3 regions of the Oceanobacillus phoenicis genome follow, and region 1 is predicted to be linked to each of the others. Evidence: riboswitches for the same ligand, from Rfam matches in the RefSeq annotation. Region 1 holds a riboswitch; each other region holds the start of a gene.
The links. Region 1 has a riboswitch for preQ1 ahead of queF (preQ(1) synthase). Riboswitches for the same ligand answer to the same signal wherever they lie in the genome.
Positions count from the first base shown of each region.

Region 2: another riboswitch for preQ1. It lies ahead of ABC346_RS01150 (QueT transporter family protein); the one in region 1 lies ahead of queF (preQ(1) synthase).
Region 3: another riboswitch for preQ1. It lies ahead of queD (6-carboxytetrahydropterin synthase QueD); the one in region 1 lies ahead of queF (preQ(1) synthase).

Region 1 covers NZ_JBDFME010000001.1:2,284,753-2,291,082, forward strand. The annotation lists gene dgoD (galactonate dehydratase) at 1-442, opposite strand, end outside; gene ABC346_RS11285 (bifunctional 4-hydroxy-2-oxoglutarate aldolase/2-dehydro-3-deoxy-phosphogluconate aldolase) at 458-1,090, opposite strand; gene ABC346_RS11290 (sugar kinase) at 1,114-2,067, opposite strand; gene ABC346_RS11295 (IclR family transcriptional regulator) at 2,072-2,830, opposite strand; gene ABC346_RS11300 (SDR family NAD(P)-dependent oxidoreductase) at 2,996-3,763, shown strand; PreQ1 riboswitch class I at 3,838-3,884, shown strand; gene queF (preQ(1) synthase) at 3,953-4,450, shown strand; gene ABC346_RS11310 (queuosine precursor transporter) at 4,502-5,137, shown strand; gene chvE (multiple monosaccharide ABC transporter substrate-binding protein) at 5,608-6,330, shown strand, end outside.
Region 2 covers NZ_JBDFME010000001.1:214,003-220,332, forward strand. The annotation lists gene ABC346_RS01135 (calcium/sodium antiporter) at 1-835, opposite strand, end outside; gene ABC346_RS01140 (VOC family protein) at 904-1,764, opposite strand; gene ABC346_RS01145 (VOC family protein) at 1,988-2,425, opposite strand; PreQ1 riboswitch class I at 2,805-2,849, shown strand; gene ABC346_RS01150 (QueT transporter family protein) at 2,859-3,341, shown strand; gene ABC346_RS01155 (DUF3891 family protein) at 3,417-4,208, shown strand; gene metA (homoserine O-acetyltransferase MetA) at 4,231-5,142, opposite strand; gene ABC346_RS01165 (NUDIX hydrolase) at 5,506-5,979, opposite strand; gene yfkAB (radical SAM/CxCxxxxC motif protein YfkAB) at 6,129-6,330, opposite strand, start outside.
Region 3 covers NZ_JBDFME010000001.1:1,559,816-1,566,145, reverse strand. The annotation lists gene ABC346_RS07940 (GntR family transcriptional regulator) at 1-147, shown strand, start outside; gene solA (N-methyl-L-tryptophan oxidase) at 426-1,553, shown strand; gene queE (7-carboxy-7-deazaguanine synthase QueE) at 1,611-2,333, opposite strand; gene queD (6-carboxytetrahydropterin synthase QueD) at 2,330-2,767, opposite strand; PreQ1 riboswitch class I at 2,968-3,015, opposite strand; gene hxlR (transcriptional activator HxlR) at 3,309-3,686, shown strand; gene hxlA (3-hexulose-6-phosphate synthase) at 3,849-4,481, shown strand; gene hxlB (6-phospho-3-hexuloisomerase) at 4,492-5,049, shown strand; gene ABC346_RS07905 (DeoR/GlpR family DNA-binding transcription regulator) at 5,685-6,330, shown strand, end outside.

The DNA.
Region 1 (6,330 bases):
TCCCGTTCATTTTTATTGCTTGAAAACCTCTATCTACTACTTCTTTTGCTGCTGCTCCAACATCTGAAGGTCTGTCTCCGCCAATCCAAGAATATACTTTTATTGAATCTCTACATGCTCCACCTAGTAACTGGTGGATCGGTGCATTGAATGATTTCCCTTTAATATCCCATAATGCTTGGTCAATTCCAGCGATAGCACTCATTAAAATTGGACCACCTCGATAAAATCCAGAGCGATACATTAAATTCCAATGGTCTTCAATACGATGGGGATCCTTACCTATCAAATTTTCCATCAGTTCTATAACTGCTGTTTTTACTGTAGCTGCTCGACCTTCAATAACTGGTTCTCCCCAACCTACAATTCCCTCATCAGTTTCTATTTTTAAAAATAACCAACGTGGTGGTACTTGATAGATTTTGTAATTTGTTATTTTCATATGATCAGCTCCAATTTATAACGTTTTCATTTTTGATGTAAATTGTTTTGCATTATTTATTACTTGCTCTAAGAATTCATTTGTGACATTTGCTGTGTTAGGGACTAATGAACTGCCTAATCCAACTCCAATTGCACCTTTTTCAATGAATTCGGTTACATTTTCGACATTTACCCCGCCTGTAGGTAGTAGTTTTATATGTGGTAATGGCCCATGAACGTCTTTTACATAATTTGGTCCTAATGAAGATGCTGGAAAAACTTTAACAACATCGGCTCCTGCTTCTACTGCAGATAATATTTCAGTAGGAGTAAAAGCAGCAGGTATACTAATGACGCCGTACCTTTTTGTTGCTTTAATCGTTTCAACATCCAATGTCGGAGAAATAATAAATTTTGCTCCTGCTTTCATAGCTAATATAGCTGATTCGGAGTCAAGTACTGTTCCTGCTCCGATAAGTACATCCTTTTCTAAGTGAGAATGTAATGCATTAATTGTTTCTAACGCATTATCACTATTAAGGGTAACTTCAAGTAATCTAATTCCACCCTCATACAAAGCTTTTGCTATTTTAATAGTTTCATTAGTATCGTATCCACGTATAATAGCAATAAGCTTTTCTTTTTCGATTTGCTTTAAAATATCCATAGAATAATCCTCCTTCTAATAGATTAACGACTCACATCTTCAGTTGAAGATGGGCTGGATAAACGTTGAAATCGAGTTCTATCCGGAAATCCCTCATAATCTCCAATAAAAGTTGTAGCATATCCACCAGTTATACATGCACGTTTTACTGCTTGATCGATGCTTAATTCATCAATTAGTCCAGATAACAGTCCAGCTGCAAATGCATCTCCAGCACCAACAGGATCGATCACTTGTTTTACAGGAAAACTAGGGACATAATCACTTTGATTACTTGAACAATAATAGGCGCCATTTTCACCTAGTTTGACTACAGCTAACTCTGCACCTAATTCCAAACATTTATTACCGATTTTTGCTGGGTTATCACTATCGAATAAAAATTTACCTTCACTAATACCTGGTAATATAATATCGGATAGCTTTACGATATCAAGTAATGTTTGTTTTGCTTCTAATTCTGACCATAGTTTTTTACGAATATTTGGGTCGAATACAATTTTCACACCATTTTTTTTAGCCATTTTTATTGCAGTAAATATCGTTTGCCTACAACTTTCACTAATTGCTGGCGTAATTCCAGTTACAAAAAGGTAAGAAGCAGAAGAAATATAATTCTCGTCAAGTAGATCAGGATCCATTTGGCTAGCTGCTGAATGTTGGCGATAATAATATACGTGGACATCGGACTCATTAATGATTTCTTTTAGAAATAATCCGGTTTGGTGACTCGAATCAAACTCAATTAAAGTAGTATCTACACCTTCTCCGCGTAATTCTTTTAATACCATCGCACCTAATTCATCGTCTCCCAATCTACTTATAAAACCAGTTTTATGGCCTAATCTACTTAATCCGATTAATGTATTGGTTTCTGTACCAGCTACTCGTGGTTCGAAGGATGATGTTTGCCTAATAAGTCCATTCTTATCTGGGGTCAGTGATATCATTGTTTCCCCGATTCCAATAACATCCAATTTGTCATACTCCTTTCTTTATATATCCCATACCATTTGAAATAAGTTGAGCTGTATTTTTCAAGTTTGTAATGATAGTTTCTTTTTGCTTTATCATTCTTTCTTTTGGTCCCGCAACACTTATAGCAGCCAAAAGCTGTCTTCGACTATCGAAAATGGGGGCAGCCAAACAGTACAGACCTTCTTCATTTTCTTCGTCATCAATACTGTATCCTTGTTTTTGAAAGAATTGCAGTTGATTTTCTAATTGAGATCTATCTGTAATTGTATTTGCAGTGATTTTTTCTAAGGTTATTTGATCTAACAAATTATCTTTCTCAAATTCAGGCATAAAGGATAAAAACGTTTTGCCAAGTCCAGTACAATATATTGGTTTTTTATATCCAGGTTGTGCAGTGGTACGTATTGATCTATCGGCATCCATCTTTGCAATATACACTAACTCATCTTTAGATAACATCGCCATAAATACAGTCTCCTTAACCGCTTTCATAAGGTCGGTTAAATAAGGTTTTGCAACTGTGTGAATATCTAATGATTCTAAAGCACTTGTTCCTAGTGGTATTAACTTTTCACCTAAGTAATATAGTTTCATGCCATCTTGCCGTACGTATCCTTCGTTATGTAATGTTTTTAATAAATTAAATGTACTGCTTTGTGGTAATTCTAACTTGTCACCGATATTCTTAATTGTTAGACCATTTGTATGTTTTGCTAATAAGTCTAGAATGTCCAAGGCGCGCTTGGCAGATTTAACAGACATCATATCACCTCCTAAAATCACATATATGAATTTTAATCATGTATGTGATTTTATTGAATATACCACACTTTATTTAGCTCGTAAAGACTATTTTTAATTAAAGCATATTGTGCTCGAATTAGTAAAAGCTATGAAAAATTCTAATTTGTTAAAGGAGTGTAAGAAATGTTTGAAAATAAAGTTGTATTAATTACCGGCGGGGCCGGAGGGATAGGTTTAGAGGTTGCAAAAGCATTTGCACATGAGGGAGCGAAATTGGCATTAGTAGACCTTAAAAATGAAGCATTAGAGGAGGCTGCTAGTGAGATCGATACTGAAGAAATTTTACTGATTACAGCAAATGTTGGTAAAGAAGAAGATGTAAAAAACTATGTAGATAGAACAAAAGAACAATATGGAAAAATAGATATTTTTATTAATAATGCAGGTATCAATGGAAATTTTAGTAATATCATCGAGCAGACAAAAGAAAATTTTAAAAATGTATTTGATGTTAATGTTATGGGTGTATTTTTTGGAATGAAGTATGTACTGCAAGTGATGAAAGAACAAAAATCTGGTGTAGTTATTAACACTGCATCCAATGGTGGATTATTAGGAGCACCAGGCATGAGTGCATATGTTGCGTCTAAACACGCTGTAATCGGATTAAATAAAACAGCTGCTTTGGAAATGGCGGAGTATGGTGTACGGGTAAATGCAGTTGCACCGTCAGGAGTTAACACAGAAATGATGCGAAGTATAGAAAAGAATGCAATGGGGGATAAAGCGGAAGATGCTAGATCTCAATTCGAAGCTTCTGTACCAATGAATCGTTATGCTACAGCTGAGGAGATTGCAAACCTTATGTTATTTTTATCTTCTGATAAAGCGTCATTTATTAGTGGTTCCTATTATCGAATTGATGGTGGCCAGGGTGCAACATCAGTATAGGCGAGATGGTAATATTAGGATTGACATAAACGCTAATAATACTTATAATCATTGATTGTACACCAAACATAATTTTGGTAGAGGTTCTTAGCTTTAACCCTCTATAAAAAACTAAGGACAAACAATGATTATTCAAGTCATGTTCCTTAGGGGCATGGCTTTTTTTATGGAAAAGGAGGTAATAGATATATGGCAGGAAGAGATGAAAATGAACTAGAAGATGTTCAGTTATTAGGAAGTCAAGGAACTACTTATGATTTTAATTACACACCGGAAGTGTTAGAGGTATTCGAGAATAAACATCCATCACGTGATTATTTTGTTAAATTTAATTGTCCGGAATTTACAACTTTATGTCCAAAAACAAACCAACCAGATTTTGGAACAATTTATATTAGCTATATCCCTGATGTTAAAATGGTAGAAAGTAAATCTTTGAAACTATATTTGTTTAGTTTTAGGAACCATGGTGATTTTCATGAGGATTGCATCAATATTATCATGAATGATTTGATAGAATTAATGGATCCAAGGTATATAGAGGTTCGAGGGAAATTCACTCCCCGTGGTGGTATTTCTATTGATCCATATTGTAATTATGGTAGGCCAGGAACAAAATTTGAGAAGATGGCAGACCAACGACTAATACAACACGATATGTATCCAGAAAATATAGATAATCGATAGAGGGAATGCGTAAGATCCTCTACCCTAATAATAAAGGGAGAAGAGGATAACATGTATATTTATTTTAGTGCAATCTTTGTAGGTTTGTTGTTGCTATCAAATATTCTTTCAGTGAAGTTATTTGAAATGGGAAGTTTTATCCTTCCAAGTGCGGCGATTGTTTATGTTATTACATATTTAATGACAGATGTTATTGGTGAAGTTTATGGCAAGGCTGCAGCAAGGAAAACGGTCCAAGCTGGTTTCCTTACACAAATTATTGCAATGGTATTTATCTACATTTCTATACAATTACCACCTGCACCAGATTTTCATGCACAAGCCGAATTTGAACAAATCTTAGGTGGAAGTTTTCGGCTTATACTTGCTAGTTTGACTTCTTATGTAATTAGTCAAAATTTAAGTGTTTCTATATTTCACTGGTTTAAAAATAAACATGGCAAGAAAAAATTATGGTTGCGAAATAATTTAGCAACAATGTCAAGTCAATTTATAGACACTGTATTATTTATTACCATTGCATTTTGGGGGATAGTACCAACAAATATATTACTAGGTATGATTGTTTCACAATATATTTGGAAATGTCTAGTCGCATTATTAGATACTCCATTTGCTTATATATTGGTTAAATGGACTAGAAAATACGAAGGCAACAGTCCAGACCATGTGGTAAAGGCTTCTTAATTTTATAAACTTCAAGCAATGTTAGTTAACCCAAGATCTAGTGGGAAAGGTATAAGTTATACATTGCTTGAAGTTTTTAATATGTACGTACATAGTTATTCAATAATAAAAAAGTAAATTGGTTTATAAATGGATAAATAAACTTAAATAACAGGTATAGGTGTAATTAGGTGTTCCTGATTAGTGATTCTTTTCCAGTTATAAATATAAATTCTCCTTATTAAAGCAATTTGACATAAATAAATCATAAAATCCATATAGTTAAAGAACTTTTATTAATTTTGTGAATTTTCTATTGATAATCTATTTTGAACATTCTATAATAAATGTACGTACAAGAAACAAATAATTACATCTTGTACGAACGTATTCATTGCTATCGCTCAAAATAGATTGAATATTCTTTTTTAAATGCGTGATATGTTTTTCTTTCCTTATTTTTTGCGATAGAAGAAAGAAGGGGGATTAAAATGAAAAGGTTTTCATTTATTTTGTGTGCTTTTTTAGTTAGTGTGTTGTTGGTCGGGTGTGGTGATAATACTAGTGGTGCAAGTGATTCAAAAACGGTTGGTATTGCAATGCCAACTAAGTCTTCTGAGCGATGGGTATACGATGGTGACAATATGAAAGGAGAATTTGAAGAATTAGGTTATGAGGTTGATCTTCAATATGCCGAAGACGTAGTAGAAAATCAAGTATCACAGATTGAAAATATGATTACGAAAGGCGTAGATATTTTAGTAATCGCTTCCATTGATGGAGAAGCAATTACCGATGTATTAACACAGGCAGAAAACATGGATATTCCTGTTATTGCTTACGATCGATTAATCATGAATAGTGATCATGTTAGTTACTATGCAACATTTGATAATTTTCAAGTAGGAGTTCTACAAGCTCAATATATAGAAGAATCTCTTGGTTTAGCAGATGGTGAAGGTCCATTTAATATTGAATTATTCGCAGGATCACCTGATGATAATAATGCATACTTTTTCTGGGATGGCGCAATGTCGATATTGCAGCCATATATCGATAGTGGTCAATTAGTGGTTCAAAGTGGTCAGACTGATTTTGAACAGGGAGCTACTTTAAGGTGGGATGGATCAAAGGCGCAAGAACGAATGGATAATCTACTAAGTGCAAATTATTCTAGTGAAAAAGTAGATGTAGTACTTTCACCATTCGATGGA
Region 2 (6,330 bases), 2.1 Mb from region 1:
TCATAAGCCATATATCTGTAAATATCTTTTCGTTAACTGCAAGAGGTGTAATCACTGATGATGCACCTAATACAAATAAAATGTTAAAGATGTTACTTCCAACAATATTACCAAGTGCGATTTCACTTTCCTTTTTCAACGCAGCCGATATCGAAGTAACTAATTCAGGCAGTGAAGTTCCAATTGCCACAATCGTTAAACCAACAAGTGTTTCACTCATTCCTAGTGAATAGGCAATTTCGGTAGCATTCGTGACAACAAGTTGCCCTCCACCAATGATTCCAGCTAATCCAATAATGGTAATTAAACTATTCTTCCCCCATGAAATACCTTCATTTGAAAAATCTTCTTCACTGGATTCTTTCCGACTTTTTAAGCCAACTTCAATGATATAGTACATAAATATAGTTAAGAATAGCAATAGAATAACTCCATCACTTCTCGTTATCATATTCGATGATAGACCTTGAAGAAAAACATCGGACATAAGTACAAGTAAAGCTACACTTGCTAGTAACGTAAATGGAATCTCTTTTTTAATTGTCTCATTTTGTACTCGAAGTGGGAAAATAAATGCCGCCAAACCAACTACAAGTGTAATATTAAAAATATTACTACCTACTACGTTACCGATAGAAACATCTGCTGTTCCTTCTAATGCAGCTATAATACTTACCGTCGCTTCTGGTGCACTTGTACCTAATGCAACAATCGTTAACCCAATTAATATCGGTGGTACCCGGAGTAGTTTTGCTATATTAGATGAACCATCCACAAACCAGTCCGCTCCTTTTACTAATAATGCAAATCCTACTACTAACCATACATACTCCACGTATTCCACCCTTTCTATTTTAAAAGTCTTGTATATATTCTATCTTCTTATGGATATCGCGTCCATTTCTATTGTTCACTACTTAGTAAAATCGTATTCCCAGCTGGATCTTCGACAATATCATCTTGTGTCTCATATCCTAAATGGGACAATCGGTGAATAACAGCTTGCTTTTTATCTTCAGTAGGATAACGAAGTGTATAGTATTTTAGCCCAACTTCATATTTTTTCGGGGAAGCTGCGTCTTCTCCATTCCAAATATTAACCGCTAAGTGATGATGATAACCTCCATCAGATAAAAACAATGCTCCTGGGTATTCAGTGACAACTTGAAATCCTAATCCATCCACATAGAACTGCTGCGCTTTATCTAAATTGTCAACGTGTAAATGAAGATGGCCAACAATGGTATTATCTGGAGCACCATTCCATTCATGTTGACTAGCCGCTTCTAATAAACCTTGCGCATCAAGTGCTTCTGTGCTCATTTCAACCTTATTTTCCACACTCCATGACCATTCAGAAGAAGGACGGTCTCTTGCAATTTCTAAACCGTTCCCATCAGGGTCAGACATATAAATAGCTTCACTAACTATATGATCTGAGGCACCGATTCTTAGTTGATTTGCAATATCCAACTGCATAAAATGACGTAAAAATGCTCCTAAGTCTTCTCTCGTAGGAAGTAAAATTGCCACATGATATAAACCTGTTGTTCTCCCTTGTTTTGTGAGCACATTCGTTGGTTGCTCCAAGGTTAGAATTACATCTTGACCATTGGCGCTAAGCTTTACTTGATTACCCACTTTCCTTAATACGTGTAACCCCAGGACTTGTTCGTAAAATTGAATTGATTTATTTAAATCACTTACTTGAAGTGTAACATCCTGTATATACATTGTTGGAACTTCAAAGAATTTCTTTTCCATATTAATATCCCTCTTTCATTATATTTTAATAGTTACTTACTTTATGTAATCGATTATATCTTTATAATTGAAGATAGTCAATATGATCAGCTTACCATCTATTGTTACCAGATAGATAAATAACTTGCTCCATATAATAAAAACAGACCTTCATTTGAAAAGTCTGTTTTTATTCGATATCATTCATGTCTAAAAGCTATAGTTACTCTTTAAACAAATACTTTTACATACTATCTCTTTTTTCCTCCCAAAGTTTTAAGCGTTCTTCATGAGATACTTCTTTGTATACTTGATGTAACATCCATAAGTACCCAAAAGGATCAATAAACATGGCATTCGAAATACCATAGTCAGGAAGGTCTGTCACGGCTTGTACTTCAATACATCCCAGTTCCATTGCTTTAGTGTATGTGTCTTTAATATCAGGAACGATTACATTAAACCAAATCGTTTTAGGATCATCCTGGCTTGGTGCTATCAATTCAAATTTTGGATTTTCATCCAGCATATGAAAACGCACTCCATAAAGACTAAAAATAACCTCGTTCTCACCCTTAGGAAAATCGGAAACCTCAACTCGCTCAATATCAAATATCTTCTCATAATACTCCAATGCTTTTAAGCTGTCTGATACTACTAAATCAATTTCTACTCCAGTCATTTTTATCGCTCCTTTTATTTATTAATTTTCCTCTTATTTTTATTATACTTTTTACACAGTCTATATCTTTACTTTTAAAAAACCACAGCTACATCCAATACATACGATTTATGATTTGTACTTAATTTCCTTTTTATTTTTTCTTCTATCGAATAAATATATACTAGCCCCAACCAATATTAACATAAGACCAAGTACTACCTAGTATATATATGTTGGTTGATGTATCAGGCAATTTTTGGTTTTTTGTTACCTTGTCAACGTCTGTATTAGTGGAATCACCATTATCTTCAATGTTAACAGCAAAAGTTTTCATATGCTATATTCACTCATTTTGACAGATTACAAGCCTTCAATTATACTAATCTAATGTGATTTGATCACCGTGGTTCGTAACCATCCCACGCAAAAAAACTAGGGAGGAAAATTAAATATGAACGTAAAAACGTTAGTAATTAATGGCTTAATAGCGGCTTTATATGTTGTTGTTTCTATAGCTATTGCGCCATTTGGCTTTACAAATATACAGTTTCGCATTTCAGAGATGTTCAATCATCTAGTCGTATTTGATAAGCGTTATTTCTTTGGAATTGTAATTGGAGTGTTTATCGTTAACCTCAATTCACCACTTGGTTGGTACGACCTCGTATTCGGGGTTGCTCACTCTGTTATTTCACTAGGAATTATTATTTTCTTATCTAAATTTATTAAGGACAAATTAACGCTACTATTTCTAAATACGATTGTATTTACGTTTAACATGTTTATCATTGCGTTTGCATTAAACCTTGCACTAGAACTTCCATTCTGGTTTACGTGGTTAACAACTGCAATTGGGGAATTCGGTGTGCTATTAATTGGTATTCCTATATTCTATGCATTGCACAAGCGCTTACGCTTTGATAAGCTCATATAAAGTATGAAGAACCTTAGACAGTGACAATTGTCTAAGGTTCTTTTTGAAAGTCTACCATTAGAGAGGATGGGACAGATGATTGTTAGAGAAAGAGAAGATGAGTTGATATTAATCACACAAGATGATCATGCTCAAATATCAGGAGATATACTTGATAATTGGAAATTAGATTACTTTCAGGGTACAGAATGGAGAGATTCCGTTCTTTATGCTGCTTACCAACATGATTTGGGTTGGAAAGAATTTGATCGTCAACCATTTTGGAATGATGTTACCAATCAACCCTATACATTTGCCGATTTTCCAAATGTACCTAAAACCGTATTATATAAGTATGGAATTAATGAAGTAGAAAAAGTTGATTTATACGCTGCATTACTGTGTAGTGAACATTACAAAAGATTTTTAGCTAATAACACTTCTCTTGAAGCTCAAGCTTTTGTAGAACATGAAGAAACAAGACAAGAACGTATCATAGGGACACTTTCGAATTTCAACAAACGTTTGTTTGAATTTCATTACGGACTGCTTCAACTTTCAGATAACCTTTCATTATACGCTTGTATGAATGAGCCTGGTGCAACCGGTGATAATCAACATCCATTTTTCAAAAAAGGAATCCCAACGAATCATACTTTACACTATGTACTAGATGAACAGATGCAAATAAGCTGGCAAAATGAAGACACCATTGTTATGGATAATTTTCCATTTGATAGACCTTTCTCTATCTCTATTCCATATAAGCAAATATCCAGACAAAAAATTCAACATCATGGTCTTGTAGAAGCTTATGAACAAGCAACTCTAGAACAGCACCCAGTACTTATTACTTCTCAAAACCATATCGAAAAGGCTTCCGAGTAATTCGAAAGCCTTTTTCTCTATGCTATTCCCCCCATTGATATGGAGTCTCTTGATAAACGTAATAATTTAACCAGTTGGAAAATAGTAAACTACAATGACTTTTCCAACGATATTTCGGATCTTGTTCAGGGTCATCATGAGGGAAATAATTCTCCGGAATAGCCGTATCAATACCTCGTTGATGATCACGATGATATTCTTCTGCTAAAGTTTCTGCACTATACTCCAGATGCCCTGTTGCCATAATATGCTTTCCATCTTTTGAAGCGAGCAAGAATACACCCGCATCGTCCGATTTAGCTAACAACTGTAGATCTGGATGTGCTTTAATCTCATCTATAGATACATCGGTATACCTAGAATGTGGTGCAAAGAAGTAATCATCAAATCCTTGTACTAAACGTTCATGCGGATGAAACAGTTTATGCTCATATACTCCAAAACATTTTTGTGGCAAATGATATTTATTAATACCATAATGATGGTAAAGGGCAGCCTGTGCCCCCCAACAAATATGCAGTGTTGACGTAACATTTTCTTTGGACCAATTCATTATTTCCTGTAATTCTTTCCAATAATCCACTTCCTCAAAGGGCAAATGCTCTACAGGAGATCCGGTTATGATCATTCCATCAAATTTCTTGGATTTTACTTCTTCAAACTTCTTATAAAACGTATCCAAATGATACTTACTCGTATTCTTTGATTCATGTGAGGACATTCGTAAAAACGATACATGAACTTGCAGAGGTGTGTTACCTAGAAATCGCAATAATTGCGTTTCTGTTTTTTGCTTTTCTGGCATTAAATTGAGGATTAATATATTCAGTGGTCGTATATCTTGCGTAATCGCACGTTGTTCATCCATCACAAAAATATTCTCTTTTTCTAATATATCTTTTGCAGGCAAGTGTAACGGTATTTTAATCGGCATCTCTCGTACCCTCCACAATTACAACTAAGTTAATTTTATTGTAAAGGCTCACGTGAAAAGTTCAACCCTATTTGGAAAATTTTATCTAAAAGTCACAAATTATTAACCTTTCATTCAATCACTTTTTTTATTTTTCTTTATGACTTCTGATGTTTTACGAAGGTCCTCCATTTTATAGTCTACATAACTTTTATATACATCTATTGAAATAAACATGCGTTTGTTCCTCCTCAAATATTTCTGACACTCTTTATTCTATTGAGTCGAGACACTTTCGTCGTCGGCTAGTGGACTGATTTTATAGCACAAAAAAATGCTACTAGGACAGTAGCATTTTCTACAACTTCAGATGTATGATTTATCCTACCAAGCTGAAAATACTGAAATAGTAGGTACAATTAAACCTTTATTTTGCATATCATAGTATTTATCTTTATTCACCCACATCGCATCGATAACTTCATCTTCTTGAAAAGATAGCTCGTCAACAACTACATTCGAATGAAATAACCAAATATCTTGATGAGAAACATTTTTAGTTTGCTGAAGAATCAACTCCCCATCTTCTGGAGTTAATTGCAACCCAATCTCTTCGGAAACTTCCCGTAATACTGCTTGGAGACTATTTTCACCTTGAATAGCTGATCCTCCAGTATTCTCCCAGAAACCTCCGAAAGGCTTTTGTGGATGCCGTTTTGATAACAAAATTTCATTATTATCATTTTTTACCCATGCACGAACCACAAGGTGAAAACACCCATCCGGAATCTCGATCCCTCTTTGATGTGTTTTTCCTATTTTGTTTCGATCTATATCATATAAATCCCATAACTCCATTAGATTGAGCCACCTTTTTACTTTGAAAATGTGTTAACTCTTCTATCTGTTTTTCTAGATGGTTTAAGCTTTGAAGTATCTGAAGATAATAGGGAATTAAAGAAGCGAAATGCTAAAATGTGATATTCCTCTTATAACGCTTCCTACCATCATTGACTTATTCGTGCCTTTCGCTTTTGGAAATCAACATCTTTATAGTATGCATTTTTCACGAGTACATTTGGCCCTAAGCAAGATACTGCCGGACAATGACAATTTAAGCTTTTAGCTGTCTTTGTCTCCATCCAACGATCGTATGCGCTAGTTAAAGAATCTGTTTTTATATTTCCTAGCTTCGGTTCATCACCAAAG
Region 3 (6,330 bases), 720 kb from region 1:
ACCTTGACGCATCCCCAAGAACAAATGGGAAATGATGCAGCAGACTGGGTAATAAAGAAATTACAAGGAAAAAGAGACTTACCTAACGAGCATTATTATCAACCAAAATTAATTAAAGGGGAGACTGTGAAAGAACTAGAGGAATAAAAGCGAAACTCATTTAGTGGGGGCTTTCTTCCTCCACTGAATGTTATTCCTGAAGAGGAGTGAGATTTAGCAATAGAAACCTAAAAGAACAAATGAAGAAATCAAACATAATTTGAAATGTTTCTATAAACTCAGTAAATTTTTTTATTCTTCAAGGTAGTTTCTTCTATATGACCCGCTATTCTTAATCAAACACTCCTTGTCTATTCAGACTTAATTGAATCCTCAACCAGTATCTATTAAAATACTCGTATACAAAGTTAAGGAGATTGGTAATATTGATTTACGACATTGCAATTATTGGAGCAGGATCAATGGGTTTATCGGCAGGATATTATCTTTCAAAAGCTGGAAAGACGGTAGCACTTATTGATGCAGATAATCCACCCCATACAGAAGGTTCGCACCACGGAGAAACACGAATTATACGACATGCATATGGCGAAGGAGATGTTTACGTCCCATTAGCATTACGTTCACAGAAATTATGGTATGGATTAGAAGAAGCTTCCAATCGGAACATTTTTCATAAAACTGGAGTATTAAATATTGGACCGGAGAGTTCTCAATTTTTACAGAATGTAATTCAGTCTATTGAAAAATATAATTTACAAGCTGAGATTCTATCTGCACATGAGATAAATAATAGGTGGACAGGTTATCAGTTACCGAATCACTTAAAAGGGGTTTATGAAATTAATTCTGGAGTGTTAATGAGTGAAATTGCCCTTCAGACTTATCGAGACCTAGCTACATCACTCGGCGCTTCATTTTATACAAATGCACGTATTCAACGTTTGGATGTAACAAATCAACACGTAATGATTCAATTATCTAGTAATACGATTAAAGCAAAGCAACTAATCATAACTGCTGGGAAAGGGACGAATCAAATTCTGTCCTTACTTGGATATGAGCTTCCATTATTCCCAATTCGAAAAACGTTCTCGTGGTTCGAAGCAGCTGAATCTATTTATCATTCTAATTACTTTCCAGCTTGGTCTTTTGCTGATGGAAACGAAACATACTACGGCTTCCCTAGTATTGATAAAGCTGGTATAAAAGTTGGCAGACATGACGGTGGCCAACCTGTGAAGGCAAATGAAACCTTGAGAACATTTGGTACATATCCCGAAGACGAACAAGATGTCAGCCGATTTGTTCATCGTTATATGTCTCCTGAATTACAGCACAAACAAGGAAAAGTTTGCACTTATACGAATACACCCGACGGCGATTTCATCATAGATCGACTTCCAAATTATCAACATATACTAGTCGCTTGTGGATTCTCTGGTCACGGATTTAAATTTAGTAGCGGAGTCGGGGAATTATTGAGTCAATTAGCTATTCAAGGAGAAACTACTTTGGACATATCCCACTTTTCTTTAAATAGATTCGCATGAATTAAAATAAACAAGGAACGTGGGCAATGACGGTTCCTTGTTTATTTTATGATAGGCTTAAACCCCTCTTTTGTTCCCCCACAAATATGTATGTAATTGCGGTAAAACCCGAACATCCTTCAGTACTTTATTTTCCATCACTAGATCGATCAAGTTCTCATATTTCTCCAACAGGTCGGATAATAATCTTTTATTTTCACTCGCTTCCACATTATCATTTCCTACCTGCAGAAATAATGCAACAGATGGATATCTTACATGTATTTGTTCTGCGTAGGTCAAATCCTCTTCATCAAAAATAACAACTTTCAAACTAAAATGCCCTTTTTGTTCGTTATGTAATTTCTCAATGATGAAATCGAGCGTAGTAAAATTAGTTTCCATTCCTGAGCTGGGAGGTTTGGGAGACAATGTTAGATCATCTACTTTCGTAAACCAAGTTTGCCATCTACTTCCCTGTGTTTCCAGGGCAACTTCTATTTGATGTTCATGCAATAAATCGACCAAACCATCTATTTGCTTCAATAATGCAGGGTTGCCACCGGAGATCGTCACATGACCAAATTTGTTGCCTCCTATGTCTGTTAAAGAATTAAAAATTTCCGCTGGTTCCATCATTTGAATCGATTCTTTTTCCGATCCATCCCACGTAAATTTAGAATCACACCAAGAACAGGAGTAATCACAACCCGCTGTACGCACAAACATCGTTTTTCTACCTATGACCATACCTTCTCCTTGAATAGTAGGCCCGAATATCTCCAAAACAGGTATTTTCATATTGAATTCTCCCCTCTTGGACGATAAATGCAGTAACTTGTTGGGGTTTCTCGTAAATAAACTTGTATACACTTCGGCTTATTTTGCAATCCATTTAAATAATCCTGAATGATTTCATATATTTTACGAGCAACTACTTCTGTAGTTGGAAAGTCAACAGCTTGCCCATCTGAAAAGGAAGAATCATAATTGATTACTCCATGATCAAAACGTTTATGAATCAAATTCTTAATCTGTTTAAAATTTACTAAAAAACCAGTTTCATCAAGTTCATCTCCAACAACCGTTATATTCGTAAAATACGTGTGTCCATGCATTTGTTGACATTTCCCTGCTTGATCATGTGGAATATAATGTGCTGCAGAAAAATGAAAATCTTTATTTAGTTCATATGCATAAGAATGAGGAGTAACGGGATATATTTGTTGCATCATATCAACGTCCACCTCATTCTTTTTATAACATTAGAAACTTTCGGCTTTTGAAACATATTATTTCCCCTCTCTTTGTTTCATAAATGAATCCACCCCATATAAAAAAGAAGAAGTAATTAATGTTTCCAGGTGATTGACCGTATACTTTTTTTCACACGGCCCACACAACCAAAAAAACAACACAAAGAAGCGTGTTGTTTATCTCCTTAGTTTTTTATAGAGGGATTTAAATCGCGAACCTCTCCTGCAACAAAGCAGTATTCTATTTTATTCACAACGTAAGATTAACATAATTCTGCTTGAAAATATAGATAAGTCATTGAATAATTTCAAATCTAATGTTCAAATTCCTAACATAGTTACAGTCATTTTTAAACAAGATAAGCAAAGAAAAAAATTTAACTCTTCCTTTCATTTATGTACACCACTCAATATTTGTGAATTTTTCAATAAGTTCCGTTATTTGCTGCGCACAATTATAAACGGTATAATCTTTTACAATCATTCAGATAGCTATGGTTACTTTGAAAGGAGAAAAAGCATGGGACATGTTTGCAATAGAGATTTCAACTGTGAAAAAGAATTAACATTAGCAGTAATTGGCGGTAAATGGAAAATGCTAATTCTTTGGTATTTAGGAACAGAAGGAACGAAGCGATTTAACGAATTAAAATCACTCATGCCTAATATTACGCAGCGCATGCTCGTAAATCAGCTTCGAGAATTAGAATCTGACTTTATTGTTCATCGTGAAGTTTATCCAGTCGTACCTCCGAAAGTAGAATATTCACTGACAGACCGTGGAGAGACATTAATGCCGATATTAGAAGCAATGTATGATTGGGGAAAAGATTACAAGGTTTTTTTAGAAGACCATCTAAATCATTCAAAACAAGAAAGCACAACGAATAACTTATAATTGCGACTGAACCTATATGGTGTCTTTTCAACAAGTAATACCACTTCTTACAGTATACTTTTTGTTACTATATGAGTTTAAAGTGCGTACTTTCGTTTATGATAGTTAGAATTTATAATGAACATCATACTTTAAATTAACTAAAGAAAGGGAGATTTCAACATGAAATTACAACTAGCATTAGATCTTGTCAACATCCCAGAAGCAATTGAATTAGTAAAGGAAGTTGAATCATATATTGATGTCGTAGAAATTGGCACACCTGTCGTTATTAATGAGGGACTTAAAGCAGTAAAAGAAATGAAAGCCGCATTTCCGAACTTAACAGTATTAGCTGACCTCAAGATTATGGATGCAGCTGGATATGAAGTAAGTCAGGCTTCTCAAGCAGGAGCTGATATTATTACAATTCTCGGTACAGCCGAAGATCAGTCCATCGAAGGTGCTGTAGAAGAAGCAAAAAAACATAACAAAAAGATACTTGTGGATATGATTGCTGTAAAAGATATTGAAACACGTGCAAAAGAATTAGATGAACTAGGCGTGGATTATATTTGTGTGCACACTGGCTATGATTTGCAGGCGGTTGGTAAGAACTCTTTTGAAGATCTTGCAACTATTAAAAGTGTTGTTAAACAAGCTCAAACAGCAATCGCAGGTGGAATCAAGCAAGAAACACTTCCAGAAGTAATTAAACAACAACCAGACCTTATCATTGTAGGTGGCGGAATCACAAGCAAAGAAGATAAACAATCCGTTGCTCGTGAAATGAAGAAATTAATCCAATTAGGATAGTGATACAGTGATGAAAACAACACAGTATGCATATGAGATCGTACAGGAATTAACCCAGTCACTTGAGCTAATCTCTGATCATCAAGCAGAGAAATTAATAGACAGTATTTCAGCGTCCAATAAAATTTTTGTTGCTGGGGCTGGAAGATCTGGCTTTATGGGAAAATCTTTTGTGATGAGAATGATGCATATGGGAATTGACGCATATGCAGTGGGCGAAACAGTAACTGCTAATTTAGAAGAAGACGACCTGTTGATCATCGGATCAGGATCAGGAGAAACAAAAACCTTAGTTTCTATTGCTGAAAAAGCAAAAATTCTAGGAGGTACTGTCGCAGTAATAACTACTGCACCGGAATCCACAATTGGAAAGTTAGCAGATATTGTTGTTCAATTACCCGGAGCTACAAAAGACCACACAGAAAGCAACTTCAACACAATTCAACCAATGGGATCCCTTTTCGAGCAAACCATGTTGGTATTCTATGATGCTCTGATCTTACGGTTTATGAACAAAAAAGGATTAGATTCTCAGACTATGTACGGCAAGCACGCAAATCTCGAATAATTCACAGAGAGTAGTTATATGGTTAATCACAAAAAAATAAATCATATTTTGGGATTAACTACGTAAATCTGCTTGCTAGTTAGCCCTGGTTTGCTATTAAATGCAAACTAGGGCATTTTGTTTACCTCCCCATCTATATGTTTATTTTCGGTTTTGGATTTAACTTTGTGCTGTTTATTTTGGATTTCTAAAGAATTCGAGCTTTTAGAAACGATCTATTCACTACTTTCTTGGGATTATAAAGATTTTTTCGTTTTTAGAAACCTTCTATTCACTACTTTCTTTGAATTCTGAAGCTTTTTTCGTTTTTAGAGCCCTTCTATTCACTACTTTCTTCAGGTTCTAAAGCTTTTTTCGTTTTTAGAAGCCTTCTATTCACTACTTTCCTCGGATTCTGAAGCTTTTTTCGTTTTTAGAGCCCTTCTATTCACTACTTTCTTCGGGTTATAAAGTTTTTTTTCGTCTTTAGAGACACCCTATTCACTACTTTCTTCGGGTTATAAAGAAATTATGGTTTTTACAACGAAGCTATATTATAAATTTATACCCAATCTTATAAAATTACTTATTTTTACTTATTTATAATTACAAACACTTATTTTTGTTGTATAATTACTTAAAAGGAGGAGATTTCTTTGTATCAAGAAGAAAGATTGTTATCTATACTGGACTATTTAAAAGAGAATAAAAGAATTTCTGTTGAACAAATATGTTCACTTTTCGATATATCAAGAGATACTGCGCGTAGAGATCTGGTAAAGCTTGAAGAAGAAAGCAAAATTGTACGCACTCGTGGTGGAGCCCTCCTCCCTTCCATCCATAGGGAAATTAAAAATTACTCTCATCGACTAAACATTGTTTCAGATGAGAAAAAGGTGATTGGTAAAAAGGCAGCATCCTTAATTTATTCAGGAGACAGAGTAATCTTAGATGCTTCGACTACGGTACAATCATGTGCCGAGCAAATTAACAATACTGAATGTACGATAATCACCAATTCTATCAATCAAGCAGATGTATTATCCTCCAATTCAAATATCAATATTCAGTTATTAGGTGGGATTTTGGAAAAAGAGCATCGATATGTATATGGCTCTTCTGTTATAGATAAACTCTCCGAATACATTGTGGATAAAGCTTTTATTGGAGTTGTAGGTATATCTGAAAGTGGCTTGACAATTGCACATGAGGAGGATGGGGCAGTAAAAAGAAAAATGATACAGCAGGCTAAGCAGGTAATTGCATTAGCTGACAATACTAAATTAGGAAATACTGATTTCT